2 regions of the Paenibacillus sp. PAMC21692 genome follow, and region 2 is predicted to be linked to the other one. Evidence: riboswitches for the same ligand, from Rfam matches in the RefSeq annotation. Region 2 holds a riboswitch; the other holds the start of a gene.
The links. Region 2 has a riboswitch for cobalamin ahead of H7F31_RS20040 (ABC transporter substrate-binding protein). Riboswitches for the same ligand answer to the same signal wherever they lie in the genome.

Region 1 (15,342 bases), 990 kb from region 2:
TATCGGAATGTCGACTGCGGTAGGTTTTGTTCAATCGATTATGGGCTTTATCCTTGTTTACGCAAGCAATCGGCTTGCACGAAGAATCGGAGATGGCACATCGCTTTATTAAGGAGGGTGAAAACAATCAAACTATCTCTGGTGGATCGCACGTTTAATTGGATTGTGTACGGGACAGTATCCGTCTTTATGATGATTTGTTTATATCCTTTAATTCTTATGATTTCCAGCTCCTTTTCAACGGAAAAGGAAATCATTAAATTAGGATATTCGGTATGGCCGAGAGGATTTACGCTGGACACCTATTCCTATTTGTTCCAGAGTGGCGGCGAGTGGATTATGTCCTCCTATCTGGTCAGTATATTCGTTACGGTTGCCGGTACGATAGGCAGCATGCTCATCACGGCGATGTTAGCGTATGCCTTGTCTTCGAAAAAGCTGAAATACAGAAATTCCATTTCGATGTATTGTTATTTTACGATGTTGTTTAACGGCGGGCTTGTACCCTGGTATATCCTCATTGTCAATTATTATCAGTTAACCAATACGCTCGCTGCATTGATTGTTCCTTATTTATTGAATGTTTTCTTTTTATTCGTCATGAGGAGCTACTTCGATACCATTCCCGAGCCTTTGCTGGAATCCGCAAGAATCGACGGAGCTACTGAAATTTATATATTCGCAAGGATCATGATTCCAATTGCTCTGCCAGGCATTGCGACGATCTCTTTGTTCTACGCCATACAATACTGGAATGATTGGTGGCTGTCCTTGTTGTTTATTCGTGACGACTCATTATATCCGTTACAATATCGGTTATACAATCTGCTATCGAACACGCAAGCGCTGGCAAGTAACATGTCTGAAAGCGCAGCTGACAAAATCGCTGTACCAACCGTAACCGTCAAAGCGGCGATTACGATGATTACGATCGCGCCGATTCTTCTCGTATTCCCATTCATTCAGCGGTTTTTTGTTAAAGGGTTAATGATTGGCGCGGTTAAAGGCTAGTAAGCGGCGAATTCCATTGGAGGGAGTGATTCATGGACATTTTCAGCTTGACATAAAAGAAGTATGATCGTAAATAATCGGAGAAGGGGTTAAAACGAAAATGAAAAAGAATTGGAAAAAGGGATTGCCCGTATTACTCACTACATTGACGACAGTGTTAGCGATTACTGCTTGTTCAGGCAATAACAATACGCCAGCGGCGAGTGCGACGAACAAGCCGGTTAAGGGAAATGACAACAAGCAACCAGTGGATCAGGCCAGCGAACAAAAATTGGCAACCATTAATATGGTTATGCCAGGGGATCAGAGCTCTCGCATGAAGGCGTTTTTAGAAACCGAGTTCGCTGAAAAGATGAAAGAGGAGTTAAACCTGGAATTCAATATTAACTATATACCTTGGGCGCAGTATTATGATAAATTGAATCTTATGTTTTCTTCTGGCGAGGCTTTGGATATATTCTGGGGAAGTCCAAGCAAGCTGGCGGAATTTGCAAACAAAAAAAATATTATGGCTGTAGATGAAATCCTGCCTGAAAACGGTCCTAACATACTCAAACATTTCCCGGAAGAGAATTTTGAAGCGGTCAAATTAAACGGTCAAATGTACGCGCTTCCAGTTGCTAAAGCTCCTACTGCAGTGAAATTCCACTCCTTGCTAGTGAGAGAGGACCTTCTGAAGGAGGCCGGCATGGATGCTATTACATCCGTTCAGGATATTAATGACTTCGCAGCTAAAGTGCAGGAGTTGCATCCGGAGATGACGCCGATATTCGAGGTGGATCCCATTACTCCTTACTACAGGGCATTCGCGCCGCAAGATGTGTCGCTCACGCCTATGGGGAATGCTCCTCAATATTATGTGAATGAGGATGAACCGGGGGGAAAAGTCTATTCCTTATTCGATAATGTGGACATCGTCAAACAAATCAGCGAAATGCGCGCTGATTGGAGAAGTAAAGGTTATATCAAGGATAATCAGTTAACCAATGCCGGCAACGGGTTGAGTGAGTTTAATTCAGGCAATTATGCCATGACGACAGGAGCAGCTGGCGACCGGGCGGTGAATTTCATAGGTTCATTAACGAAGAATGTTCCTACAGGCGAGCTCAACGAATATTTATTAAATCCGGAGAAGCCTAGGTACAAGCAGATGGTTGTCACAGATGTGTTCTATGTAGCCGCGCAATCCAAGCATGCGGATCGTGCCGTACAATTCTTAGACTGGGTATATGAAAACCAAAGTAATTACGACTTTATGATCAATGGCGTGAAGGACAAGGATTTTAAAGAGGTTGGCGATAAAATCGAGAAGATTAACAATGATGAGCTTTGGCCGGCTTGGATGCTATATAACAAGACCTATGCCAAATTCAGTACCATTATCCCGGACAAGACAGCCAATAGCTACAAGAATTGGGATGAAGGCGCTGTTCTATCGAAAACGGCAGGATTTGTATTTGATAACGCCAGCGTGAAGGATGAAGAAGCGAGAGTGAAACAAGTGACGGTTGAGAAGATCTATCCGATTCTCTGGGGCTTCCTTGATTATGAAGAGAATTTCCCGGCCGCTCAAAAAGCGTTGAAGGACGCAGGAGTTGACAAGATCCTTAAAGAATATGAAAAGCAGCTAACAGATTATCTCGGCAACAAGTAAATTTTCTATGGAGTGAGCGGACTACATGACTAAGGCCAGAGCAAGTAAGGAAGCATTCATCGCACATACGTTTTTCATTAAATTACTGCTTATATATTTGGGAACGGCTGTGATGTCCGTGCTTGTTCTGGCTATTATTATGTATTATTGGTTTGGCAATAAGAGTACCGAGGATATTCTGGCGATGAACCGTTTGAATTTGAGCAGCGTTCAGGCCAAAGGCAACAGCGCGATATCCAACGCCGAACAAATCGCTTATCAAATCTACAAGCATAGCGAATATCAAGGCCTTATGAGGGATGAGAAGCCAAGCGTTCCCGATTTGCTCAATACCTCTAAATTCATCGATACGATTCTGCTGACGAATGAGGAAGTAGCTTCGATCTACATTATCAAGAACAAGCAAATGATGATGGAGAAGACGGGAAGAGGCATAGTAGAGAAGGAGTCTGCGCTTCTTGAGCTGGCAGAATCCATGGGCAATCTGACACCTGTGGTGCGATCCGTATCTTACATTACCGGGGAGTCTGCTCACGTGATCTCTGTTATGTTCAAGGATGGGGAGACGGGGGCTGTACTGGTCACTTTGGATTCGGAACAGGTGAAGAAAGAGGTATTCAATCAGGATGAAAAGAATACAGCCGCCGCTGCCATATTCGACTCCGAAGGTCAAATTCTGCTACGCAGCAATGAAGAGCCCGCCTATCTGGACTTATACCACAACGCATACGAGCAGCTGAATCATAACGGGCCGTTATCCGGAAGCGGCTCCAGGCATATGAAGGATGAGCAGGGTCTCATTGCCAACTATATTGTGTATGAAAATCCAAATTGGACCGTGCTTTCGCTCATTCGGGAGAATGATATCATTCGGGAGCAATCCACGGCCATGAATACGATTATTGTCGTCATATCCGCTATTTTCGTGCTGCTGCTGTTTATTTCGATTATCGTTTCCAAACGATATTATTTGCCAATGACGGTGATTTTCAGCCAAATTGTCAGATCCGCAAGGAAGACCGGCGTTCCTGAGTCCAAGGAAGCGGTCAACCTGAAAGTCATCGTGAATTCGACGAAATCGCTGTTTGAACGGATGAACGTGCTGGAGCATCAAGAAGAGAAGAGTATATTTGCGATGCAGTCGCGCTACATCCATACCTTATTGCAGCATAGCGGCGAGTTGAATGAAAGGGAGATCAGAGAGCAACTGCTGGCATTAAAAGCGGTGAGCAATCTGCATCATCCATATGTGATTCTAGTAGTTCGAATCAATGATTATTTGAGCTTTAATGAGCAGAATACGAAGGTCTCGGCGTCCTTAAAGCTGAATTCGTTAGGCAATTTAACGCTTGAGATGTTAGGCTGCGATACCAATAGCACCTATTTGGTCGTGGATGAGGAGCATCTCGTTTTCTTGCTTCAAGTTGATGAACATAATGGAGACTTCCAACCGGCTGATTTAGACCAAATTCTCTTGCAGCTGAGAGAAACCTCGATGAGCATTTGGAATATTGGCTTCACAGCCGGCGTTAGCGATAAGGAAGAACATTACAAGAATATATCAGCCAGCTATATACAGGCCTACGAGGCAACGAATTACCGTCTTTATTATGGCAAGGAGTCTGTGCTGTACACCTCGGACGTATTCATTGAATCGGAGAATATGGACGAAGCCATTCGAAAAGCAGAGAAGCAATTGATCAAGGATGTTAAACAGCTGGCGAAATTCGAATTCGATGAGCATGTGAAGGAATACCTGGAATTATTATGCGCTCTCCCTTACCGGACCACTGTAAAGCTGCATGCCCAAATGATTCATTCGCTATTCCTTATTCTTGAAGATGTCATTTTCCAGCAATCCGCAAAGCCCGAATATGACTACCCGTCCATCTATGATCGTGTTCAGACTATGGAATCATTAGCAGATCTGAGCAAATGGTATGGGGAAGTCTATGCGTTGATCAGCGGGGAAATCATTGCGATCAACAACTCCGGTACTTCGGACATTGTGCGGAAAATTGTGGAGCTGACGGCGGAGAACTATGCAAACTCAGGCATTTCTGCAAACGGGTTGGCAGATGAGCTTCAAATTACGCCCCAATATTTTAGCAAAGTGATTAAAGAGGCACTCGGGATGAGCTTCCCGGATTACATTAATAATTTAAGGTTAACCAAAGCGCGTGAATTGCTGATCTCTCATCCCGATATGGGCGTGAAACAAATTTACGAGAGCATTGGCTATAACAATGCGGCTTATTTTACCGCGCTATTCAAGAAGACATACGGCGTGACCCCAACTCAATTTAGAAAAACGGTAAATGAGCTGGATTAAGCTTCCAAAAAGGAGGTGAGGCGAAAGAATACTAAACTAGGCAAAGTTGTAAGCGCTATCATTTTATCATGAAAACAAAGGAGGAAGTTGGTTTTGAACATTTCAAAAATCAGCACCGCGAGCAAGTTGAGGAAAAGGTCTTCCATTGCGATTTGCGTCATGATGTCCTATGTGATGGCTTTAAGTTTAATGATCGTTAATCCATCTCCGGTAGCAGCCGCGGACGAATACGACACGATTAGGGAGAAATATAAGGAAACGTTAACAGGAAGCGCGTCCTACAACACGTCGGACCCCTATATTGCTGCAAGAATTACGGAAATAACCGATAAAGCTCAGGAAGTATGGGACTCCATGATCAAAACACCTAATCGGACGCATCTGTGGGCGGAATATGGGCTTGGTGCACCCAATACGGGGAGCAATGGTGATAATCTAACGCCCATTTACGCGAATTTCAAATATATGGCTCTTGCCTATTCGACGAGAGGCTCTAGCTTAGAAGGAAATACAGCGTTAAGAGATGATATTATTAGCGGTTTAGATTGGATGAATACGAACAAATTCTTTGCCGGGGCTACGTATTCGGGGAACTGGTGGCATAGGGAAATCGGGGCTCCGCAACAGCTCATTGCGGTAACTGTTCTTATGTACGACGATCTGACGTCCACCCAGATTGCCAATTACATGGCTGCCGTTCAAGCGACGGCGGATGTCATCGATTTATCGGGCGCTAATCGGGCTTGGCAATCCGAGCTCGTTGCGCTTAGAGGGATAATCGTCAAGGATAGCGTTACGATCGCGAGAGGTACTGCAGGGCTAAGCAACATATTCAATTATGTCAAAAGCAGAGATGGCTTCTACGAGGATGGCTCCTTCGTGCAGCATAACTTCTACGCCTATACGGGTGGCTATGGGGCATCCCTCCTCAAAGCAATGAGCAATCTCATCTATCTCGTCGGAGGGTCTTCGTTCGATATTACGGATCCAGACAGAGCGAATGTCTATCGATGGGTGCATGATTCCTATGAGCCGCTCATCTATAAAGGCGCCATGATGGATATGGTTAGAGGCAGAGAGATCTCGAGACACTACGAAGAGGACTATGTGTCCGCCCAAGATGTCATTCGTGCGATCCTGTTATTGTCCGAGGTTGCTCCGACGGCGGCAGATGTATCAGCCTACAAGAGTATGGTGAAGGATTGGATGATGCAGGGAGACAGGTTAACGGATCTATTATCGACTTCATCGCTCTTCATGTTCGAGAAGATGACAGCATTGATGAACAATGCGTCCATCGCGCCTAGAGGCGAATTGCTGAAGTACAAACAGTACCCCGGCATGGATCGTGCGGTGCAGCTTAGTCCTGGGTACGGGTTCGGAATCAGCATGCACTCTACGCGTATTGCCGCGTTCGAATCCATTAACGGCGAGAACAACAGAGGATGGCATACAGGAGATGGCATGACTTATCTGTACAATAACGATCTGTCGCAGTATAGCGATAATTACTGGCCTACGGTTGACTCCTACAGACTTCCCGGGACGACGGTACTTGCAGGATCCCAGCTTACGGCCGAGAAGGTATCGGATAAGAACTGGGTCGGAGGAACGGATATGTCCGGATTATACGGGGTAACGGGGATGGAGTTGCATCCATACGGTCAGACCCTGACGGCCAAGAAGTCCTGGTTCATGTTCGACGACGAGATCGTGGCTCTGGGCTCGGGGATCACGAGCACCGATAACATTGCCGTAGAGACGATCGCGGAAAATCGGAAGATCAATAGCAGCGGAGACAATGCGCTGACCGTGAACGGCACGGCCAAGCCGACGACGCTCGGCTGGACGGAGAATATGACGGGCGTGAGCTCCATTCATCTGGCAGGCAACGTAGCGGGCTCGGATATCGGCTATTATTTCCCGGGATCCGCGAACGTTACGGGACTGCGTGAAGCGAGAATAGGGAACTGGGATCAGATCGGAGTTGGGCCTAGTACGAACCATACGCGCAATTACTTGAGCTTGGGCCTGAACCACGGTGTCAATCCGACGAATGCGACCTATGCCTACGTGACGCTGCCGAACAAGACGAGTTCGCAGGTTAGCACCTATGCGAGCAATCCGAACATTACGATCCTGGAGAATTCGCCCGATGCGCAAGCCGTGAAGGAGAACGGCATGAACATGGTCGGCATCAACTTCTGGAACGATGCCGTCAAGACGGTCGGCCTCGTGACGTCGAACCGCAAGTCTTCCGTCATGACGAAGGAGACGGCTAACGACTTCGAGGTGTCGGTATCGGACCCGACCAAAGCGGGCAGAGAAACGGTCGACATCGAGATCAACAAGAGCGCGACGAGCGTGATCTCCGTCGACCCCGGCGTCGTCGTCACGCAGCTGTCGCCGACGATCAAGCTGTCGGTCAGCGTCGTGGGAGCATTCGGCAAGTCCTTCAAGGCGAAGTTCGCGACGACGGGGGCGGTCATTCCGCTGACACCTGTTACAATGGCCAATCCATTCATTATAGAAGCGGAGAATCTCGAAGTAGTCGCCACTTCGGATAGCCGCACGATTAATAACGTTACGATCGCCAGCGGCGGCAAAGATAGTCTGTTCAATGGCAATCAGATCAATGATTACATCGACTACAAGGTGAATGTGCCTAAGGCAGGAACCTACAAAATGACGTTCCGACTATATAGACAGTACTCTCACGCGCTCTATCAACTCAAAATCGGAGATGCGGATCACGGTGCTCCGTTCGATACGTATTCTACGGCAGCCAACTATTACGATTTGGATATGGGGGCACATACCTTCAATTCGCCAGGGGATCGAATTTTCAGACTTACGATGGTGGGAACCGTAATAAGCAAGATAAGGCTGGATTATATCAAGCTTGAACCGACGGAAGTGTTTGTCAAAGGCGTCAACATGGGCGGCGATGCCGTTACAATCGAAGGTAACAGTTGGGTGTCGCAAAGCGCCGCACTTACTTCGGGCATGACCATCAGTTCGTCTTATCAGGCAACCAATACGGTCGCCCCAAGTCCGGCCGTCGATACGGACACGGCGGCCATGCTGAATTCGCATATTTGGAAGGGGTCCAATATTACCATTGCCCAGACGCTTCCGAATGGCACTTATTCGGTCTATCTCTGGGTCATGGAGGATTATCAGAACAACTATCGCAGCTTCGATGTCCAGCTTGAGGGGACCGTGAAGGGAACCGTTTCACCAGCTGCAGTCGGCGGCTGGACCAAGTACGGACCCTATACCGCAACGGTCAGCGACGGCGCGCTCACGATGGATCTCGTGAAATTGACTCGCGAACCTATATTAATGGGAATGGCTATCTATAGCGAATAAGATTATCAATGAAGGAGTTCTTTTTATGGCTGCCAGCAGCATGATTATGAGATTGGAATTAGAAAACCGGACATCGTTTGGCGAGGTGGCTGCCGTGATAGGCAGGTCAGGGGGAGATGTAGTCGCAATCGACATGATCAAATCCTCCAAGCATACGACCATTCGCGACGTAACGATTAACTACACGGAGCCGACATATCGCAATATCGTTAACGCGGTCAGTTATTTGCCTGGGGTTGAGGTCGTCAACGTATCCGATCGTACCTTCCTGGTCCATCTAGGCGGGAAAATCGAGGTGCAGCCCAAGCTGCCTATCAAGAACAGAGAGGATCTGTCCCGTGTGTACACTCCCGGTGTCGCACGTGTATGCCAAGCGATCGCAGAGAATCCGGTCAAAGCTTATTCGCTCACGATCAAACGCAATGCGGTAGCCGTGGTTTCCGACGGGTCCGCCGTTCTGGGACTGGGCAATATCGGACCGGAGGCGGCGATCCCCGTCATGGAAGGCAAAGCGATGCTGTTCAAGCAGCTAGGCCATGTAGACGCGTTTCCGATCTGTCTGAACACGCAGGATACGGAAGAAATTATTGCCGCCGTCAAAGCGATCTCTCCTGTATTCGGAGGGATCAATCTGGAGGACATCAGCTCGCCGCGTTGTTTCGAGATTGAAGCGCGGCTGGCCGAAGAGTTGGATATTCCGGTATTTCATGACGATCAACACGGGACGGCTGTCGTTGTTCTGGCGGGATTAATTAACGCCTGTCAATTAACGGGCAAACGGCTGGAGGACATTCGAATCGTAGTGAATGGCATCGGCGCAGCGGGCTCGGCGATATGCCGAATGCTGCTCACTGCGGGAGTCTCCCGATTGACGGCTGTCGATCAAGCTGGACCCTTAAAGCCCGGCGTGCAATACGAGCATCCCGTATGGAACTGGCTTGCCCAGCAGCCGCAATTGGAGAACAGAGATGGCACTTTGGAGGAGCTCATGTCCGGAGCGGATGTCTTCATTGGCGTATCCCGAGCCAATCTGCTGAACGCCGAGCATCTGAAGCGGATGGCTAGCGAGCCGATCGTGTTTGCCATGGCTAATCCCGATCCCGAAGTAACGCCGGAGGTAGCGGAGCCTTTTGTTAAAGTGCTCGCTACCGGCAGAAGCGATTATCCCAATCAGGTGAATAATGTGCTCTGCTTCCCGGGACTATTCCGAGGCGTGCTCGATTGCCGCGCAACGAGCATTAATGAAGACATGAAGCTGGCGGCGGCATATGCGATTGCATCAGTCGTCCAACCCGAGGAGCTTAACGAGCAATACATTATTCCTTCCGTGTTTAACGAGCTGGTGTCCGAGCGTGTTCGAGACGGGGTGATCAGAGCGGCGATCCGGACGAGGACGGCAAGACGAGTGCCTCCGGAATACCGGGACTAACCGGTAAGTAGGATCTGTCATGTTGGAGGCAACGAGAAGCGAGATGGAGTGCATAAGCATGTTGCCGGTCGTCGAATGCGTGAGGCGAAAGCAAATGGATTCGAAAACAGGAGATATACTATGGCGACAACAAACTTCTACGAACAATTTGCTTGCCAATCTACTCCTGCAAAATAATATAAATACGCTCGAATGGAAATGACTTCGAGGTATTTATTCTAAGAAATAGATGTTAAATAGATTGTTACATGCTACAATAACCCTAGTTATTTATAACTGAATATATCTTGGAAGTTTAGGTGTCTTATAGACTTAATAGGGAATCCGGTGGAAATCCGGAGCTGTCCCCGCAACTGTAAGTGTGGACGAAATGAGAATGACCACTGTATAAGCGGCTTAACGGTGCTTATATGGGAAGGCTCAGAGTAGAACGAAACACGAGTCAGGATACCTGCCTGAATTTCTGTAAGTTTTAATTTCTTCGGGAGGTGAGAAATTTAAACGGCAGTTTTTTTGTATGAATGGCCCTTCATATTCATTTGGGTTTATATTGTATTTGCCGTTTTTAGGCTCTTTCTCTATTGCGAGAAAGAGTTTTTTTGTTGTTCCGCCAAAGTAAAAAGCACGAGCAAAAGGAGACAAAATAATGCATTCAAGGATTTGGAAGAAAAGTGTTGTACTTTTATTAGCTTTACTTATGACGCTATCCATTATTAGCCCTGCATACGCGCAGCCGGGTCAAGAAGAAGTAGAGTTACTGGAGGACTTCAATGAGGTTTCTGCAGTAGAGGCGCCTAAGGACAGTGAGCTTATCAGTGAATTGGATCGAGAGCTTTTGGCTGAAGCATTGGCCGAAGCAGCGTCTATTATTGAAGCGGATTATACGGAAGAAAGCTATGAGCTGCTTTCAGCCGCACTGGCGTTGCCGGAAGCAATCCAGGAGGAAATTGATGCAAAGGTATTAGCTATCAATCAGGCTTTAGCGGGTTTGGCCGTCAAACCAACCGAAGGCATAGCCGATAATGAAGGGCTTAAGGAGCTCTTAATCTATACAGGAACTACGGATGAATCGATGCAATCCACCGCTTATTTCGGTACATACGATGCTTCTTATCCGAATCGGCCGGCCTTCCAACAGAAGGTAACCGAATATCATCTGAATGAGCTGGATGCGCGTTTGAATCAAAATATCCGATTAGCTCTAGTGCCGGCGGAAGCGGGCTCGAAGGTAACCGTCCGATTCGGCAATGATCTGGCTTCCAGCAAGGCGATAGGGAATAACACATCCTTAGCTAAGCATATTGGGACCAACTTCTTTAACGGACTTGTCCAACCGGGCAAAAATATATTTACAATCGAGGTAACGCCCCCGGACGGATCACAAAATAAAAAAGTCGTTTACACCTTTCATGTCTATTTAACACCTACGCTCACGAGTTTGACAGTCAAGGATGGCGATCGCGAGGCTTTCTTAAACCAACCTTTCAACTCTTTGATTTATTCGTATCAAACGACGGTTCGAGGCGACGCGGACTTCTTATCCGTAACGGCCGTCCCCAAAACAGAAGCGTATACCGTTACCTATAACGGAACTGCTGACAGTCTTGTTGACATTTCGGAAGCAAGCCGAATCGAGATCGTGCTTTCCGTTGGAGAAGGAGAAGACCGGCGCGCTGCTGCATATACGGTCGAGCTGAACAAGCAAGCCGCCTATGACGCGAAGTTTGCCGTGTCTCCCTCGGATTCGAATGTTACCTTGTATGATCCGAGCGGAGCCGTCGTTAGCCCTGCGGCACGTAATCAATATACGGGGCTGTTGCCAGGCCTAAACTACAAGTATGTCGTTGCCAATTATGGTTATGTCTCTCAATTGGGGATCCTTACCGGTCCCGATGATCTAGAACAAGGGGAAGCGCAAATTACGCTGACTGTGGCGCCATCGCCGGCCAATCCGCTGCCGCAATATACGGGGGACTGGACCAATTTCCGCGGCAACGCCGAAAACATGGGGATTACAAAAGCTCCAACCCCAATCAGGGCCCAACATACCTACGAAAAGTGGGCGGTTAAGTTTGGAACCGGCACCTTCCCTCCTGCACCGTCGCCGCCGGTTATCGTCAACGGATTTCTATATACGGCATATTCCAATAAAGTGGCCAAGCTGAACAAGGAGACCGGCGAAACGGTTGCGACAAGCGAGGCATTGGCAGGCAGCTTAGGCTACGCCTTAAATCCGGTCACGTACGCTGAAGGAATGATATTTGTTCCGATCGGGAATGGCCGGATTCAAGCACTTCGAGCGGACACATTGGAGAGTTTATGGGTGAGTGAACAGGTAGCAGGTCAGACGCTGACGCCTATCACTTATCGTAACGGCTATATCTACAGCGGCACATGGAATCAAGAGACGCGGGATGGCTACTATTACGCCATTGCCGTAACCGATGAAGATCCGACCCAAACGAATGAAACGAAGCTAACGAGCTGGAGAGTTACCCACCTTGGAGGGTTTTATTGGGCGGGAGCGTATGCGACGGACAACTATGTAATCTTCGGCTCTGATGATGGCAGCCCGCAAAGCGTCCATACCGAAACGGCGGTTCTCTACTCTGTAAACCCTAAGACAGGGGCGGTCATCGATGCGTTGACCGGCGTGAAAGGCGATATCCGTTCCACCGTTTCCTATGATCAGGCAACAGACCGCCTCTATTTTACAACCAAAGGCGGGATGTTCTATCAGCTCAAGGTTAATGCCGACGGAACGTTCGACCGCGCGACACTGAAATCGATGGAGCTAGGTGGAATGAGCACGGGAACGCCTCTTGTCTTCAATGGGAGAGCCTATCTGGGCGTAGCCGGCGAGAGTCAATTCAGTGCCACGGGTCACACCTACAAGGTCATCGATGTAAATAGCATGAGCGAGATTTATTCGGCGGACATTCCGGGATATGTGCAGACCAGCGCGCTATTATCGACCCATTATTACGAAGGCACGGGCAAGGTTTACGTTTATCTCACGTACAACTATCCTCCGGGCGGCATTTACATGCTTGAAGATAGCGCTGGGCAGACGGAACCGAAAGCCATATCCATCTTTGAGCCGACGAATAAACAATACAGTCTTAGCAGCTTAGTCAGCGATAGCGCGGGAACCATCTATTACAAAAACGATTCGGGCAATTTAATGGCGGTTGCGCGCAACACCGAACCTGAGGTTATCACGCTGCCCGAGCCGGACATCAACAATGAGGCGAAGGTCGTTATTGATACCAATGGCGACGATAAGCTTATTCCTGTTACATCGGGCTATTCAAGCATTACGGTTGAGATCCCGGAGCATCATCCGGCAAGAACGATGCTCCAGCTGCCGTCGGATACCGATTTGCCGAAGATCGAAGCCGTCAAGGGCGATGTTGCCGCGGTCATTCCGCAAGGCGCCCGAGTTATTAGCGGAGATGCCTCGTCCGTTGAACTGCTTTCGGCCAAGGATGCAGCCGACACGGCTCTCAGAGAACAGCTGCTTGCGTCTCTACCGACAGGAAGAAGCCTGGATGAAATCGTTCAGGCGTTCAAGATGGGCGGGACGAATCGCGTTGAATTTAGCGACTACGTCACGCTGACCTTTGCCGGAATGAAGGGCAAGGAAGCGGCCTATGTCCAGAACGGCGAGCTGAAGCTTATTGCCAAATACGACGGCGAGGCAAGCGGTTTGAACAGCGGCAAACTAGAATTTGCCTATGACAGCGGCAATGATCTCGTTGTGAAAACGAAGCATTTCACAGACTTCCTTGCCTTTGCAACAACTACGTCCGGTACGCCTGGCGGAGGGACTGTCGTCACTCCTCCTACGAAGACCATTACGCTCTCCATAGATAAGCAGACGATTAACAAGGGATATGTTCTTCCTCCGACCGAGGTGGAGTTTACCGCCGGCGAGAATGTTTGGGATGTGTTGAAGAGGGAAATGGATCGCAACGGTATTCCTTACAGCTTTACATGGACGGAGAAATATAACAGCGTATATGTAGAGTCGATCGATGGGGACGGGGAGTTCGACCATGGCAGCGGAAGCGGCTGGATGTACAACGTCAACGGATGGTATCCGAATTACGGAGCGAGCAGGTATGCCTTAAACGATGGCGATGTTGTCCAGTGGAGATATACCACGGACCTGGGCATCGATTTAGGGCAAGATCCGTCGGAGTGGGAAGACAATCCGGCACCTGGCGGTAACGGTTCGACCAAAGAGATAGAGATTGAAGGAAACGATAAAAATCCGATCATTCATGTACCGAATCAGCCCGGCGAGAGCTTTCTGATCAAAGTGACGAAGGAGCTCGTACAAGCTGAGAAGCTTACGATCAATATACCTGATGATAATGTAAAGGTCTGGCTTGATCTGGAGGCCGTTAAAAATGCTGTACCGAGAATAGAAGCGATAAAAGGAAATAAGAAGCTGATTATGGATAAAGGAACCGTGATCAGCTCCGATCAAACGAGAATTCAGCTATTCACGCCATTAAGCGACAATCAGCATCGGTTGACCAAATGGATCGATGAGCCTGCCGAGGTTATCGACGCGTTCGAAATGGGCGACCCGTCACGGGAGACGTTGTTCAGCCAGCCGGTGACGCTGCTGCTGCAGGGTCAGAAGGATCGGCTAGTCGGCGTAATCGATCATCAAGGCGTTTGGAAGGCCGTTCCGGTCTATGAGTCGGAGGATCAGGCCAACGCGGAAGCCGGCGAAGATGCCATTTACGCGTATATCAAGGGCGATGACTTGATCATCCGGACCCGTCATTTCTCGGCATTCGTCCTGTATGCGAAAGCCAAAGCGATTCCGCTGGATAAGAGGTTTAGAGATGCCGGACAAATCTCGGACTGGGCGTATTCATCTATCGAGGAAGCAACAGTTCGAGGGTTTGTTGAAGGCTATAACGGCGCGTTGAATCCGAAGAAAGAGATTACAAGAGCTGAATTCGCCAAATTGATCGTCGAAATTCTCGGCTTGGATCGGGAATCCGCAGGAGCTGCCTCGTTTGCCGATGTAAGCGCGGAGGACTGGTTCACTCCTTACGTTAACGCTGCGTTTGAGCATGGAATCATTGCTGGCTATGATGGTCAATTTAAACCGAACCAAACGATTACGAGGGAAGAAATGGCGGTCATGATCGGCAGGGCATTGAACCTGGAACCTGTCCAATCCAACGAGAAGTACAAAGATCATGACTCCATATCGCTGTGGGCAAGAGAGAATGTGTATAAGCTGGCGGCGTTGGACCTGATGAACGGCTATAATGGAACATTTAACCCAGCCGGTCATACAACTAGAGAAATGGCGATCGTAGCCATTATGCGCGCTTATACGCACAGCGGAACCGATAAGCAATAGAAAGGGTAACGAGATGGGGGGATGGGACGGCTGTCTCATTCCTTCTTGTTTGATTAAACCGCGGAAGGAGAGAAGCGCCAGTGTTTCGTTCACGATGGAAAGCTTGTTTTGCGTTCTTCATGTCGTTCTTGTTCATTCTGCTTCTGGGCCAA
Region 2 (15,342 bases):
AGCGCGGCGCTCTTCGCTTCCGTTGCCGTGATGATAGCTCCTGCCATCGCGGATTCTGTCATGCGTCCGTCTATAAAGATCGCTATATTGATCGTCCCCGGATCATAGGCCGAATAAGTCTCGCGTCCATAGCCGGCACGCGCGGCGTTGCGCGTGCCGGCGGTCGCGCAGCATACAAGTTTGCACTGATCTCCGTCACGCTCCTGGATGGAGGCATGGGTCAGCTTCGCCGCCGTCATAAATCCAATCGTTCGTGCCGGGTCCTCCCCCGCCAGCTGACATCGTGACCTGAGCTGGGACAATGGATCGCCGCCGCCGTAATCGAGCGGCACCTTCCAGTTTAGCAGCGTTTCGGCCTTCGAGAAGCCGCCGGGCAATATGGCGCTGCTCAGTACATGCAGCCCGACAGGAAACGTGACGCGAAGCAAATCTTCCTCCAGCTCCAGACTCAGCTCCGGCCATATTACAGGCGAGTATTGGGCCATTGTTCGGAAGGGCTGGGTCATGCGGAATCCCCGCTTCCGTCTTCTGCGGCGACCAGGCATTCCGATAATGCGCGCAGCAGCCGTTCATTCTGCTCCCGAAGCTTAATCGCTACACGAATGTAGCGATGATCCAGACCCTGAAAGCGGGAAGCATCGCGAATGAGGACGCCGCGCCGTCCCATCTCCAATTGCAGCTGACTTGCGCTAAGCCGGGAACTTTCCGGCAAGCGGAGCAGCAAATAGTTCGCTTCGCTTGGAGTGACTTGCATGTCCAAACGTCTAAGCTCATCGGTTAACCACTGTCGTTCGGTCACCAGCCATTGCCTGCTTCTCGCCTCAAATTCCGCGTCCATCAATGCTGCTTCCCCGATCTGCTGCGCCAGCGAATTGACGCTCCACGGCACTTGGAGCTTGCGCAACCGAGAGATTGTCGAAGGTTTTCCGACGGCATACCCTAACCGTATGCCCGGAACCGAATAGAACTTCGTCATGGAACGAATGACGATAAAACGTTCATGCCGCGCAGCTGCTTGCACAAGCGTGACCTTTCCTTCGTCCGGGACGAAGTCAAGGAAGGCTTCATCCAGTACGACATGCGCGCCGCTGTCCAGCAACCTGTAAATCAGGCCGGAATCTACCAGCCTCCCCGTCGGGTTATTTGGCGAACCCAACATATATAAGTCGGCGCCGGATCGCTCTATTGCCGCATCGATCTCCGCTTCGCCCAATTCGAATTCTTTCGCCGCATCCAACGGGATGGGATAGATCTCTCCGCCCAACTTGCGAACGGCATCCCCGTATTCGTCGAAGCATGGCATCGCAAGCGCGGTTACTCCCGGCTTAATCGCTCTTACGGCAAGATCAATACTCTCGGCCGCTCCATTGCCGACAAGAATCGCGTTCTCCGGTATGCCGTGTCTGTCCGCAAGCGTCTTCTTTAATGCCCGTGAAGCCGGGTCCGGATAAGCATGAATATGTTCCAGGTATCCTGCAAGTACATTCCTTATCGACGGCGGCGGTCCAAGCGGATTCATATTCGAGCTGAAATCGTCGAAGGATTCCGTGCTTCTGCCGAACACTTCCGAGGCCGTCCTCAGATCGCCTCCGTGTCCATACCTCTCTAACATGATTGCACCTCCCGAATGCCAATAATCGTTTGCTTTTCAAAACTGCCACTTACATCCAAAGTCGTACACCGACGACAGTCAGGATCAGAATCGCCGCTTCGACCGCTTCGTTAATCGCTCCATATGTATCGCCGGTCAAACCTCCAAGCTTCCGGGCCAACCAGCCGCCAAATCCCCAGACAATTAACGACATAAACAATGATGCGACGAGCGATATCGACAATGAATTTATTTCATTAACCCCGTTAACATTTAATATAATGTAACAAAATACGACAGATAAAACATAATTAACGGCCGTCCGTCGTTTATTAACCCCATTAAACAACGAGCCCAAACCTTCCGTTTTACGTGCTGGCGGCCAGCCGACAATCGCCAAAGCCATCGCGGTTCTTCCAAAACAGGAAGCAGCAATCAGTGCGGGCAACAAAGCGGTTATCCCATAACCCATCAGTTCAACCAGTAGCGATGCTTTGAGCATGAGAAGCAGAATTGCCGCCGCCGCTCCCATCGCGCCAACCCGACTGTCCTTCATAATATCCAGCATTCGCTCGCGGGAACGATGGCTCAGTACGCCGTCTGCCGTATCCATCCAGCCATCGAGATGAAGTCCGCCGCTTAGTCCGAGCCAAACGGCTAACGTAAGAATCGATGCTGGCCAGAGCGGCAACACGAATGACAGCAACCATGCCAATCCAGCAGTCAAAACGCCAATAGCCAGACCAGCCAATGGAAAGTAAGCCACGCTCCGCGCCAAAACACGCGGCTCGAAAGGCACGACAACGGGTATAGGCAATCTGGTGAGAAATTGGATGGCCGCAATGGCCGCGAACCATTCTTCCTTCAACGAACGACGAACCATGTCAGCAGCACTCCTATTCCAACCATACAACTAACGGCATATAACAACCTGATGACGGAGCGGGTATCTTCAATAGAAATCGGCCGCAACGGATAACCCATTTTCGCCCGTTCGCTGACCGTGCCAAAGTATACATTGCGTCCCCCAAGCTCAATTCCGAGCGCGCCAGCAGTTGCCGATTCCGGAATGCCGCTGTTCGGGCTCGGATGACGGCGGGCGAAAACCCATATGCTTGTCAATGCTCTCCATGGATTCATTCCCGGCATAATAGCTGCCGCGATAATCATGCAGAGGCCGGTTACTCTGGCCGGTATAAGATTGAGAAGATCATCCATTCGGGCGGAACACCATCCGTAATAACGATAACGGTCATTGCGGTAACCAACCATAGAGTCGAGCGTGTTAACGCCACGATACAACATGGCCAGTGGCGCGCCTCCCAAAAGCGCGAACAAAATGGGCGAAACGAACGCATCAACCGTATTCTCCGAAACGGTCTCGACTGTCGCCCGCGTCACTTCCCGTTCATCGAGACTGGAAGTATCCCTGCCGACGATGTAGCCGACATAACGGCGAGCCTCCGGCAGATCGCCATTGGCAAGCGGTGTATAGACAAGCATTGCCGCATCTTTCAGCCCTTTGACCGCAATCGTCGTCGAGATCAGCCAAGCCGAAACCGCATAACCAAGCCAAAGATGAATGAAGTCGGCGATTGCGACTATTCCCCATACCGTCCCCATGCAGAGCAGCATAGTAGAAACTGTAAGCAGACAACCTAATGATCGCCCCGCGAACGGATGTTTCCGATGCCGATCCGTCAATAGCCGCTTCTCGATCCAGCGTATCCATCGCCCTATCCAGATAACGGGATGCGTCGGCCAACGGGGATCGCCGATGATCCAGTCAATAACGATGGCCGCAGCCGATAACAGCAGGAGCTCCTGAAAGCTGTAGATCATATATCCTCTTCGAAGCGGAACGCGATGGAACGAAGATCAACCGGGATGCCGGACGTCACGAGAAAAACGCGTTCGGACACGGCAGCTGCGCGTTGATTTAATCGCCCTGCTTCGTCGCGGAATCGCCGCCCGAGCGGATAGCTGGGTACTATTCCGTCGCCGACCTCGTTGGTGACAAGGAGCAGTGGCAAGGGGAACGCGGAAATGGCGGCGATCAGCTTGTCGATTTCCACGGATAGCTGTACAGACGGGTCTTCCTCTTCCCTCAGGAGATGATTGGTCAGCCATAATGTCAAACAATCTACAAGAATAACGGGACTACGCAAATTGCCGCTTATCGCATTCGGACGGGAATGATGGGGCTCTGATTGGAGGCTACCATTAGAATGGCCATTGTCCGTGTAAGTTTGCAGCCATTCCGCTAGCTTGAAAGGTTCTTCGACTGTTGTCCACGTTATCCCGGCCTGTTTCTCGCGATCGAGGCGATGCTGCCGGATTCGATCCGCCATTTCGTCGTCAAACGCTTGTCCTGTCGCCACGTAGATGCCTTCCTTGCGGATGGAGCGGGCGTAACGCTCCGCGAACGCGCTTTTGCCGCTGCGCGCTCCTCCCGTAATAAGAACGGCCATACTTCGTTTCCTCCTATCCTTTCGAGACGCCCGCACTGTCGAACGTCGCCATCTCCGTCATTAACTGAATAGCTGCGTCGATCAAGTGGAAGCTAAGCACAGCTCCCGTTCCTTCACCCAAACGCATCTCAAGATGAATGATCGGAGACAGACCGATCACCTCCAGCAAAGCGCCATGCGCGTGTTCATGCGACAAATGGGACGCCAACATATAAGGCAACGCCCCTGGCGCCAGCCGCGCAGCCGCCAATGCCGCGGCAGACGAAATGTACCCGTCGATAACGACGGGACAACGGTTCGCCGCGGCCCCTATCATAACGCCCGCCAGTCCTGCGATCTCCGCGCCGCCCACTTTGGCCAAAACATCGACGGGATCGCCCGGATTTGGCTCATTTACCGCGATGGCCTTGCGTACGACTTCGATCTTGCGCATCAGAGCTTCATCTCCGATACCCGTCCCTCTGCCGACGGCCAGCTCCGCAGACAAACCGCCCAGCACGGATGCGATTGCCGCGCTTGCAGTCGTGTTGCCGATTCCCATCTCTCCGGTAGCGAACAGGGCGATGCCTTGCTTGGCCTTCTCTTCGGCGATATTAATGCCTGCCACAATGGCCTGAAGTGTCTGTTCTCGGCTCATTGCCGCGCCTCTCGCCATATTGGCGGTTCCATAAACAACTTTACGCGATATCAAATCCGGATGAGACAGATCTGCCGCTACCCCCATATCTACGCAGACCACCTCCGCGCCGGCCTGGCGGGCTAATACATTCACTGCCGCGCCTCCATGCAGGAAGTTCATGACCATCTGCGGAGTTACGGCGGATGGAAACGCACTGACCCCTTCCTCGCATACGCCATGATCGCCGGCCATCACGATAACCGCTCGCCGCGACAGGTCCGGCCACAGCTTGCCGCTTATGCCAGCCAGCCTTGCCGCCATTTCCTCCAGCTTGCCCAAGCTGCCGGGAGGCTTCGTCAATTGATCCGAATGTCGCCGTGCCCGTTCAGCGGCATCCGTGTCATATGCAGGAATAGACATGATGACGTCCTTCAACTTCTGCTCCAATTCCTCGATTGCCATTATGAAACTTCCTCCTTGATATCGGCTAAAGACGTCTTACATGCGCTTCTAAACTTCGGGATAATAGTCCGTTAGATTTTATAACGCCAGGTGCAAGCATAACCTGAGGAACGTCCAGCTCGGGATGACGAATGATCGTCGCTCGCGTCTCATACATCGTCTCGATGAGATCAGGCTGCAAAACGGCATCCGGCACGCCTCTCGCCAGCACTTTGCCGTCATGCAAAGCAAGAAGCTCGTCCGCATACATCGCCGCCAAATTCAGATCATGCAAAACGGCGATAACGAGCAGCCCTTCGCTCTTTTGCCAGGCACGCACATTGTCCAGCAATTGGAGCTGATACCCGATATCGAGATACGTCGTAGGTTCGTCGAGCAGCAAAATCCGAGGCTGCTGCACCATCAGCTTGGCAAGCGCAACGCGCTGACGTTCGCCTCCGCTTAACTGATGCAAGCGACGATGCTGCAGCCCGGTTAATCCCATCGACTCCAACGCTTCATTAATTAACGGCTCCGGATCGGCGGACTCGCCTCCAAGCCAGCTCTGATATGGAAAACGGCCCATCCGCACAATCTCTTTTACGGTAAAACCAACCGGCGCTAAGCCGCCTTGCTGCAGAACCGCAACGTCACGAGCAAGTTCCTTGCGCGGGATAGCGCTAATGTCGCGTCCGTCCAAACGAGCTTCGCCCTGCTCAGGTTTCTCGATCCCGGACAGCAGCTTGAGCAGCGTCGACTTGCCAACGCCGTTAGGCCCAATAATGCCGTAGAATCGCCCCGGTTTAAAACTCTCGTTTATATTTTGCAAGATTCGTTTGCCTGGCACGGAATAGGAGATGTTATTCAGCGAAAGCTCCATCCTACTCCTCTCCTCTCTGATCCTTCATCCGGCGATGCAGCAAGTAAGCAAAAAAGGGCGCGCCGACCAGCGCCGTAACGACTCCGAGCGGCAGTTCCTTTGGACTAAGCGCCGTCCTGGCCAGCGTATCCGCCCACAGTAGAAAAATACCGCCGGCAATCGCCGACAAAGGAGTGATGTACCGATAATCCGGTCCGACGATTAGCCGGATCATATGCGGCACAACGAGACCTACAAAGCCGATTACGCCGGAGACGGACACCGCGGCTGCCGTTAGCAGCGTGGACGCGACCAAGACAATCAGTTTGGTTCGTTCGACCCGCACGCCAAGATGGGCGGCCTGCCTTTCTCCGAGTACGAATAAATTCATCGTGCCGCTGTATGCGATCAATATGACCAGCCCGATCAATAGAAACGGAAGCAGCATCGTCACATGCTCCCATCCTCGCATCGCGAGCGAGCCCATGATCCAGAACAGGATTTGATTGACGACGCCCTCCGACATCGACACCATCAGCGAAACGAAAGCGCCAAGGAATGATTGCAGAATGACTCCCGACAAAATAAGCGTCTGGATTTGCATCACGCCATTGGAACGCGATAAGGCGATTACGCCTAGCAGGGTCGCAATTCCCGTCAGGAAAGCGACAATCGGAATCGTCCAGACTCCAATGGCCAGCTGAAAGCCGAATAAAATCAAGAAAGCAGCGCCAACCGAGCTCCCCGACGCAACGCCAAGCGTGTACGGATCAGCAAGCGGGTTGCGAAGCACGCCTTGAAAACCCGTGCCCGCAAGCGCAAGACAAGCGCCGACTAGCACGGCTAGCAGCACGCGCGACAGTCTGACCTGCATGACGATCGCCACCTCGCCGCGGGACCATATCGTATCCGCTTCCGGCATCCAGGGCAGCTGATGGAGCAAGATGCCCCATACGTCCGCGAAAGACAGCCCCGCGGAGCCCATAGACAAACTGGCAGTGATAGAAACAGCAAGAAGGAGCATAGCTGCTCCTCCATAACCGATTAATGTTCTGTTCATGTGCTTATTTTATAAGCTCGGGATGAATAGCCTTGGCCAGCTCCAGCAAGGAGTCGGCCAGGCGCGGACCCACGCGTACGAGGGGATCGTTCGCGACGGCGATGATGGCATCGTTTTTCACGGCGTCAAGTTCAGACCAGCCTGGGCGCGCCACGATATCCGCTTCAGTCGGGCTTCCTTCTCCGTATTCAGGATAGATAATAATTTGAGGATTCTGCGTAATGACTTCCTCGACGTTGACCTCGAACCACCCTGGCTGAGAAGCTGCGACGTTTGTGCCGCCGGCCAGCGTAATCATAGCGTCCAGAAATTCGCCCGAGCCGACGGTCCAGCCTGGGCTAATCTCCAGGTAAACCTTTTTCTTTTCGGCATCCTTCACCGCGTTCGTCACTTGGGCAAGCGTTGAGCGCATTTTATCGGCCGCTTCCGCAGCGGCAGTATTCATATTCATTATTTTACCAAGATCTTCGAGTTTGGCAACGACTTCTTCGTAAGACTTCGGATCCGTTACGTATACGGGAATATCCAGTTCGCGGAGCTTCGTAATGGCATCGCCGTTCATAGAAGCAGCCAGGACGAGATCCGGATTCAGCGCGGCAACGGCTTCGATATTCGTTATATAATCGCCGACCTGCGGCAATCCCTTCACTTCCTCCGGATAATTGCTGTTGCTGTCGACGCCAACGACTTTTTCGCCGCCGCCGATGGCAAAGATGGATTCTGTCTCGCTAGGGGCGATCGATACGACAGCAGTCGGCGCTTTGTCAAACACAAGCTCCGTCCCGGTTACGTCGACTATCGTCAGCGGATAAACCGTCTCTTCGGCTGTTGCTTCCGTCTCTTGCGGTTGTGTCGACGCCGTTGGCGATGGTTCGGCCGATGCGCCTCCCGCCGTTTTGTCATTGTTGCCCGAACATGCCGCAAGCGTCAGCATAAGGACGATCATCAGCAAGCTAAGCCAGGATTTCGCGCTCCATACTTTTTTTTGTTTCAAGGTTGGTTCCCCACTCTCTCTTCATCTTAGACCCGTTTCACAGTTCATGATTTCAGCGAAATTAACAACAAAAAAGCACTTCCAGCACATGTGCCGGAAATGCTCGCGTATACCCGCCAAATCGGCCAGGTATTGCCCCATCCAACACCAGCCTAATTCCGCGTAGGCAACGGCGTAAAGATACAGGCTGGTATCCTGGCTTGGAAGTTGAGTCGGCATGTTTTATCGAACGGAATGTTCGATGTTTTCATGCTGCCGCGCTCGGAGACCATGCAAACAATCTCTGCAGGCTCCCTTCCTTACAGTGGCGGGTCCGCGCCGGATTTCAACCGGCTTCCCCAATTAAGTCAAGGCTCAACCGCGCGGGACGCTGTGCAGCGGCCTTGCGGTAGAGCTTGACGCCTCTATCAATGCTATTCAACTTGGTCAGTAGTAACTATACACTTGCTCCCCCTATTTGTCCATCGTATATCCGTATTTTTAATGACTGATTCGCATAACGGGTGCGCGTCCCTGCATACGAGTAAGAAACGGGAACCTGCTCCGGAACCCGGCGGCACATGTTTAAAGGAGGTAATCGCTTGTATAAAACCGAGCTTACGAATGCAACCGGGCAGAATGCAGCAGGATCGTCAAACCGATGGAAATATATGCTTTGGGCAGCAGCCATTCTATTAATAGCTATTGTCATCTATTTGACCACGCTCTCATTGTCTGCCGACGCTGCCGATTCCGCAACAACGCTGCATGATCGGCCCGATGTGCAAATCGAATGGTCCATCGAACAATATCCGGCCGTCGTACTTCAACCGAATCCTTTTGTACTCGTCTTGCGGGACGACTTCGGCGAGCCCCTAACGGATTCCGTTATTAACGTAAAGCTGGAAATGCTGAATATGTTATGCGGCGATTATTTATTCGACTTGCAGGAAACATACCCCGGTCAATACGAAGGAGATGGCATGCCGCTTATGGCTGGCCTATGGCGTGCGACCGCAGTTATTGAGCCTGCTAACGGCGAATCTTTTACAATCTCCAGAACTTTGAAGGCAATATATTAATGTCATTAATATTTAATTACAATAACTTGTACAGCTTTCTGATGCTGCTCTATGCGATGACGCCCTGCCTTGCACCGTAAGTCGTTCGTGTTCGTGTTCGCATTCGCCGGCGGATTACCACAACCAAGGCGAGATCGACGGAATCCATCCGTTTACCGCCAGCCCTCTGAGAATCGCGACAATGCCGACGGCAGCCGCCGTGACGACACCTGCCCTCCGCATAAAACGCCGCCAGCGACGGTTCGCGAATGCCGCGATGGATGCGGCTGCCGCCAACGCAGGGAAGGTGCCGAGACCGAACAGCATCATGATCAAAGCGCCTTCCAGCATCGAGCCTGATGCCGCTGCATTCATCCCCATGGCATAAGTTAAGCCGCAAGGCAAAAAGCCGAAGGCGATTCCCGTCGCGATCACGTGCATGGAGTCGCTGGTACGACTCGGGCGCGCAACGGATTCTCCATCCGCCGAAGCCCCCCCGCCCGCCAGACCTCGATGAAGCATGCCGGACAGCCTGCCCATAAGCGGAAGTTGAAATCTGCGCCAAAGCCAGAGAAGCACGAACACGCCTCCGATGATGGAGGCCAGCCCCCGCACGCCAGCCAGGTCGCCCGCAACATCGACGAACGAACCTACGGCGCCCATCATCGCGCCCATTGCGCTATAAGACAAAATCCGTCCCGCGTTGTACAACAGCATCGACCTCGTAGCCGTCAATCCCGAATGCAGCGATACCGACGATACGATGCCGCCGCACATGCCGATGCAATGCGGAGCGCTGAACAATCCCGTTAGAAGCACCAGTCCGGCCGTCTGCCAGGTGATCATCCTTGCAATCCTCTTGCTTCCGTCATACTCAAGCCTCCCCGCAGGCGCAACGCATTGCCGACTACCGATACCGAGCTAAGCGCCATCGCGGTTCCGGCCATCCATGGCTGCAACATGCCCATCGCGGCGAAGGGGATAATGAAGGCGTTATAAAGCAGCGCGAAAGCCAGATTTTGCCGAATATTGCGCAAGGTTTGTCGGCTGATCCGTATGGCCTCCGGTATGGCGGGCAACCTCGAGAACAGCAGCGTCATATGGCCGGCAGCCAACGCGCCTTCCGTCCCGTCTCCCATCGCGATCCCGACATCCGCGGCAGCCAGCGCCGGCGCGTCGTTCCAGCCGTCTCCGGCAAAAGCAGCCTTTGCGCCATGAGACTTCAAGCTTTCGACATAAGCAAGCTTGTCTTCCGGAAGCATGGACGACCTTACATCGCGGATGCCAAGCGTCGATGCCGCGGCTCTCGCGGGGGCTTCATGATCTCCGGTCGCGATCATCGGTTCGACGCCGAGCTTGCGAAGATCCTTGACAGTCTGTGCCGCGTCGCTTTTCAAACGATCCGAATAACCGACGATACCGATACATTCCCCTTCCTTCATCGCATACAGCACCGTCTCCCCTAGCCGCTCCCGCAGCTTGGCCGCCTGCCCGGCAGCAGCTCCAATGCGATATCCTTCGCGTTCGATATGCCTCAGATTGCCGTACGTGTAATTAATGCCATGTATGCGTCCCTTCACGCCACCGGCAACGGTCGTCACAATTTCCTCCGCTGCCGTGATCTTCATGCCGAGCCTTCGCGCTTCCTCCCGCAACGCCTCGGCCAAGGGATGGCGGGATTCCGCTTCCAAGGCTGCGGTCACTCGCAGCAAAACTGATTGGCCCATCGAAAATGCCTGCATATGCTTTACCTTCGGTTTGCCCTCCGTCAACGTTCCCGTCTTGTCGAGAACGATCGTCCGAATCGCGGCAAGCCGCTCCAGCACGCTCGCTTCCTTTGCGATGATGCCACGCTTCGCCAGTCTGCCCGATGCGATGGCGAGCGAGATTGGCGCCGCCAGTCCCAGCGCGCACGGACAAGCGGCGAGCAGGACGGCAATGGCGCAAGTCGCCGCATGCCCCCAATCGCCGGGCTTCAGCCATAATCCCCATAACAATAAACTCAAGGCAGCCACTATAAGCATCATCGGAACGAACCAGCCCGCAGCCGCGTCTACTTGGAATTGTATGCTCGACTTGGAGCGTTGCCCTTGTCTGACCAGCTCCGCAATTCGGCTTACCATCGTATCGTGACCGGCCGCCTTGGTCTTGATCCGCAGCGTGCCGTATACATTTCTTGTCCCCGCCCATACATCGTCGCCGGGCAGCTTCGCCGCGCCTAGACTTTCGCCGGTCAGCAACGACTCATCCACCATGGATTCGCCGCTTGCGACCGTACCGTCTACCGGAATCAGATCGCCGCCGTTCGCGATGACGATCTCTCCTTCGCGGACGAATTCCGTCCGGATCTCGACGATCTCCCCTTCTCTCTCCACTTTCGCCGTGCCGCTCTGAAGTTGCCCGAAACCGAACGATTCGTCGTACGTGCGCAGAGAGGCGTTCGTCTCGATCAGCTTGCCGAGGAGAATGGCCGTAATGACGACCGCCGACGTCTCAAAATAAAGCGGAGCCGCATGATGCGGCCAATCCGCCGAATGAACAAAACCTTCCGTAAAAACGACGTAATGGCTGTACAGATAAGCCGCCGTCGTGCCCAGCGCAACAAGGACATCCATATTGGCGCTGCGCTGCCTGATGGCATGATAAGCGCCGAAGTAGAACGGCATTCCGATGACGAACTGGATCAGCGTAGCCAGAATCAACTGCAGCCAAGGCTGGTGAAGCCATAGAGGCAAGAAGCTCGCTAGGGGCTGCAAGAAGGGAATATGCTGCAGCATCGAAGCCAGCAGCGGCAGCGTGAGCAGCGCCGAAGCGATAAAGCGGATAAGCAATGCGATACGTTCCTTGCGCAGCCCTCGTCCCGCCGACTCCGTCGTCATAGCGGTAAATCCGAGAGTATTGATTTTGCGCTCGACTTCCTCGCGCGAAACCTTGCCGGCATCCATCTGCACCCACGCTGTACGAAGCGGAAAGCTGACCGCCGCTTCACGGATTCCTTCCATTCGGCCAACCGCACGTTCAATTCTGCCCGCGCAGGCCGAGCAGCTCATCCCTTGTATCGTAAAATCCAGCTCCGTCGCGACTCCGTCGCGACCGGCCTCCTCGAAAGTTGCGCTTCTCTTCATCCTCCATCGACTCCGATCCGCAGGGACTGACGGCTCGTCTCCAACAGGCTGGCGCCAGCGGAACGGGCTCGTACTTCTGCCCTAAACTATATGCAGAAGAACAAAAAAGATGATTCCCGCTTCCTGCCGGGAATCATCTGCTGTTTGATCCGCTTCTTTCGACTTCCCTTAATCCCGCTCATAGATGGAGCCCGAGCGGCTGGCGAACAGTTCCGTATACACCTTCTCGGCGTAAGCGTCCGTCATGCCGGCGATGTAGTCGGCGACAAGCCGTTCCCATGGCCATGCGCCATTTTGCGTGTCGTAGCTCTCCACCCAATCCGGCGGCAAGATGAGACGCCCGGTCTCGTAATCTTCCAGGCTGTCCCATAGACGCTTCAACATATTCTCGCTCCGCTTCTGCAGCCGTTGTACGCGGAAATCCTTGATCAGCGTCACCCATGCGAGCTTCTTCAATATTTCCATCGTCCGCAGCAGCTCCAGATCCTCGGCTCCGTCTCTCACGAATGTAATTCGTTTCCACCCCGTCCTGGGATCGTCGATGATACCGACGCTGTTGGCGAACCTGCTGACCCACCGCGCCTTCATCTCGCGGCGTGTTCGCGAAGCTTCGCGACCGTACTGGACGTACACTTCCTTCCACTGCCGGTAGTAGTCGTCGAGGACCGTCTTTACCATGCCCCTCAGATCGGCCTTCTCCCAATGGACAGCCTCCATCGTTGCGGGATCATCGATGATCTCCTGCACGACCCGCTTCACAAGCCGATCGTCCTCAAAAAAGTCGTCGGACAACAGGATTTTGCCCGCGCGAATGCCGTCTTCGATGTCGTGGGTGGAATAGGCGATATCGTCGCAAAGATCCATGAGCTGGGCTTCCAGCGTGCTGCAGCCCTCCGGCATCCCCCATAATCCGCGCAAATAGTCGATTCCCGCCCACTCCATGGGATAAACGCCCTTCATCCGCCCAGGGTCGTTCAGATTAAAGGGGTATTTGTTTGTCGCAAGAAGTACGGCGGCAGATAAGTCTAGGCCGCGCTCGCTTCCGGCCCGCTTTTCCAGAAACATGAGAATACGGAAGTTCTGCGCGTTGCCTTCATACGGAATGCCGTATCCGGCCCGCAAAATATCATTCAGCACCTCTTCTCCTTTGTGGCCGAACGGCGGGTGGCCGAGGTCGTGCGCGAGCGCCGCGCATTCCACCACCTCGGGAACCAGCAGCAAGCCCGGATGCTCGTTCTTCGCCAGGAACGAATACGTTTTGCCTAGCCGGCGCGCCACCTCTCTGGCGATCTGCGATACTTCCAGCGAGTGGGTCAGCCGGGTGCGATAGTAATCTCCGGAGCCCGCCCCGAACACCTGCGATTTGCCTTGCAGCCTCCGGAATGCCGGCGACTGGATCAGTCTGGCGTAGTCCTTCTCGTATTCGTCGCGATCCTCGCTCGATAGCGTATTGCCTATGTCATGCAGCCTGAGCTTGCGAATATTCATCTGTCATCACCTTTTCCGCATTGTCTAAGATGATAATGGCATAACTTGCCCCTGTTTGGCAAAAAAACATCTAATAAGTTATAGAAAACAGGGGCTGTCCCAAAAGCCAATTTGGGATTTTTCGAGCCCCACGTCAAGTCGGTTTTTTTCAAGAAAAGGACCTCATCCCACTTTACAGTGGAATTCGAGGTCCTTTTGCGTGTAAATTGGAACGCTTCCCTATCATTTGAACACTTTTGGGACAGCCCTCCTTACGTTCGAGTGCCGCCAAATAGCATGAACATAGCGGACTTGTCGCATACGTATGGAGTATTTTTGCATGGTGTATTAGTAACCCCTCTATACATGCAAATGAATATGCAATCTTGTCTGAGTCGATGGGATATCGTTCAGAGGGATTCGTTTGCACATTGCGAGGCCCAAACATCGGCTTCTCTGCACATTTGTACACTTCTCCCCAATTTCCGAAACCTATTTGGCCCCTGTACAGCGATTTGTACGAAAATACACAAATCCTCACTTCACATCGTCGTTCGGGACCCCTTTGAACCAATATTTATGTATATATGTACAAATATACGAATGAATGGCTCTTACCTCGCCATCATTGTGTATTTTCGCTCAATTGTTGCGTAAACAGCACAAACTAATCTGCATCCGAGAGCGCCATAACCAAGCCGTCATGACCAGGGCACCTGGGTCCTGGGATTAATCACTCCCAAGGTGTCCAAATGCAACCGATACATGCGACTCAACTGCAACGGAACTGAAAGGCGTTATTTCATCAAAAAACGCCATTTCCGCAATTCTAACGGAACTGACAGCTCTTAAGAGGGGCACAAGTTCGCGGTTTGCCTCGATTTCTCACAAATAACGTCGCCCAGTTCCGTTAGATTCTACTAACACGCCAAATGATCAAAATAAGGCTTCTCAGTTCCTTTACAGGTTGTCGATGATCGATTATAGCTTCATTTCCAGCTTTGCAACAATGAATCGATAGCCTCTTTTCTCGGGCTATCGCATCCCAAGTCGCTCCGCGCGACTCCAAGGGTCTGTCCCACAAGTCATCGTCAGTGGAGAAATCAGAAAGTGGATATGAGCTAAAGAAGCGGCACCATCGGAGCGAGAGTTGCGAGGGTTGTCCGTTTAAGGAATTGTGCACGAAAGCGAAAGGAAATCGCGAAATCAGTGTAAGTATGAAGTATTTAAGTTACAAGCAACAAGCCCGTGAAAAACTCAGAAGCGAGGAAGGATATGCGTTATCGGTTCGAAGGATGATTGAACCGGAAAGCGTGTTTGGGCAAATAAAGAATAACCGGGGATTCCGACGTTTCCTGCTTCGAGGCCTGCCGAAGGTAAGCATTGAGATCGGGCGGCTTTCGCTCGCCCAAAATTTGCTCAAGAAGGCGGCAATAGACCAAAAAGCAAAAATGGTGGTGCAGGGATAGCCTCCCTAACACCACCATTTTTTCATTTTAGACGTTTCATTCATCAAGTGAGCTATTACATCAAGCGAACGATCTTACTTTTGAGATAGCCCCATACCGACTGGAATTAATCATATTTCGCTTTTTTTATTTTACCCAATATCCTTCACCAGTCTGCGGTCATGCACAAATCAATTTCTTTACCTATTCGAGAAGATTCATACGTG

Region 1: linked by a shared signal. The riboswitch ahead of H7F31_RS15870 (S-layer homology domain-containing protein) and the one ahead of H7F31_RS20040 (ABC transporter substrate-binding protein) in region 2 are both predicted to bind cobalamin.

Annotation. Positions count from the first base shown of each region.
Region 1 covers NZ_CP060293.1:4,017,765-4,033,106, forward strand. Annotated here, with positions in the region: gene H7F31_RS15840 (ABC transporter permease) at 1-112, shown strand, start outside; gene H7F31_RS15845 (carbohydrate ABC transporter permease) at 118-1,011, shown strand; gene H7F31_RS15850 (extracellular solute-binding protein) at 1,112-2,665, shown strand; gene H7F31_RS15855 (helix-turn-helix domain-containing protein) at 2,691-4,997, shown strand; gene H7F31_RS15860 (polysaccharide lyase family 8 super-sandwich domain-containing protein) at 5,091-8,369, shown strand; gene H7F31_RS15865 (NAD-dependent malic enzyme) at 8,395-9,798, shown strand; cobalamin riboswitch at 10,079-10,272, shown strand; gene H7F31_RS15870 (S-layer homology domain-containing protein) at 10,445-15,190, shown strand; gene H7F31_RS15875 (S-layer homology domain-containing protein) at 15,271-15,342, shown strand, end outside.
Region 2 covers NZ_CP060293.1:5,005,984-5,021,325, reverse strand. Annotated here, with positions in the region: gene H7F31_RS20080 (adenosylcobinamide amidohydrolase) at 1-506, opposite strand, end outside; gene cobD (threonine-phosphate decarboxylase CobD) at 503-1,612, opposite strand; gene cobS (adenosylcobinamide-GDP ribazoletransferase) at 1,662-2,474, opposite strand; gene cbiB (adenosylcobinamide-phosphate synthase CbiB) at 2,456-3,433, opposite strand; gene H7F31_RS20060 (bifunctional adenosylcobinamide kinase/adenosylcobinamide-phosphate guanylyltransferase) at 3,430-4,062, opposite strand; gene cobT (nicotinate-nucleotide--dimethylbenzimidazole phosphoribosyltransferase) at 4,076-5,143, opposite strand; gene H7F31_RS20050 (ABC transporter ATP-binding protein) at 5,169-6,002, opposite strand; gene H7F31_RS20045 (FecCD family ABC transporter permease) at 6,004-7,041, opposite strand; gene H7F31_RS20040 (ABC transporter substrate-binding protein) at 7,046-8,035, opposite strand; cobalamin riboswitch at 8,203-8,424, opposite strand; gene H7F31_RS20035 (hypothetical protein) at 8,617-9,096, shown strand; gene H7F31_RS20030 (sulfite exporter TauE/SafE family protein) at 9,211-9,921, opposite strand; gene H7F31_RS20025 (heavy metal translocating P-type ATPase) at 9,918-12,200, opposite strand; gene H7F31_RS20020 (deoxyguanosinetriphosphate triphosphohydrolase family protein) at 12,369-13,688, opposite strand; gene H7F31_RS20015 (transposase) at 14,762-15,136, shown strand; gene H7F31_RS20010 (Gfo/Idh/MocA family protein) at 15,282-15,342, opposite strand, start outside.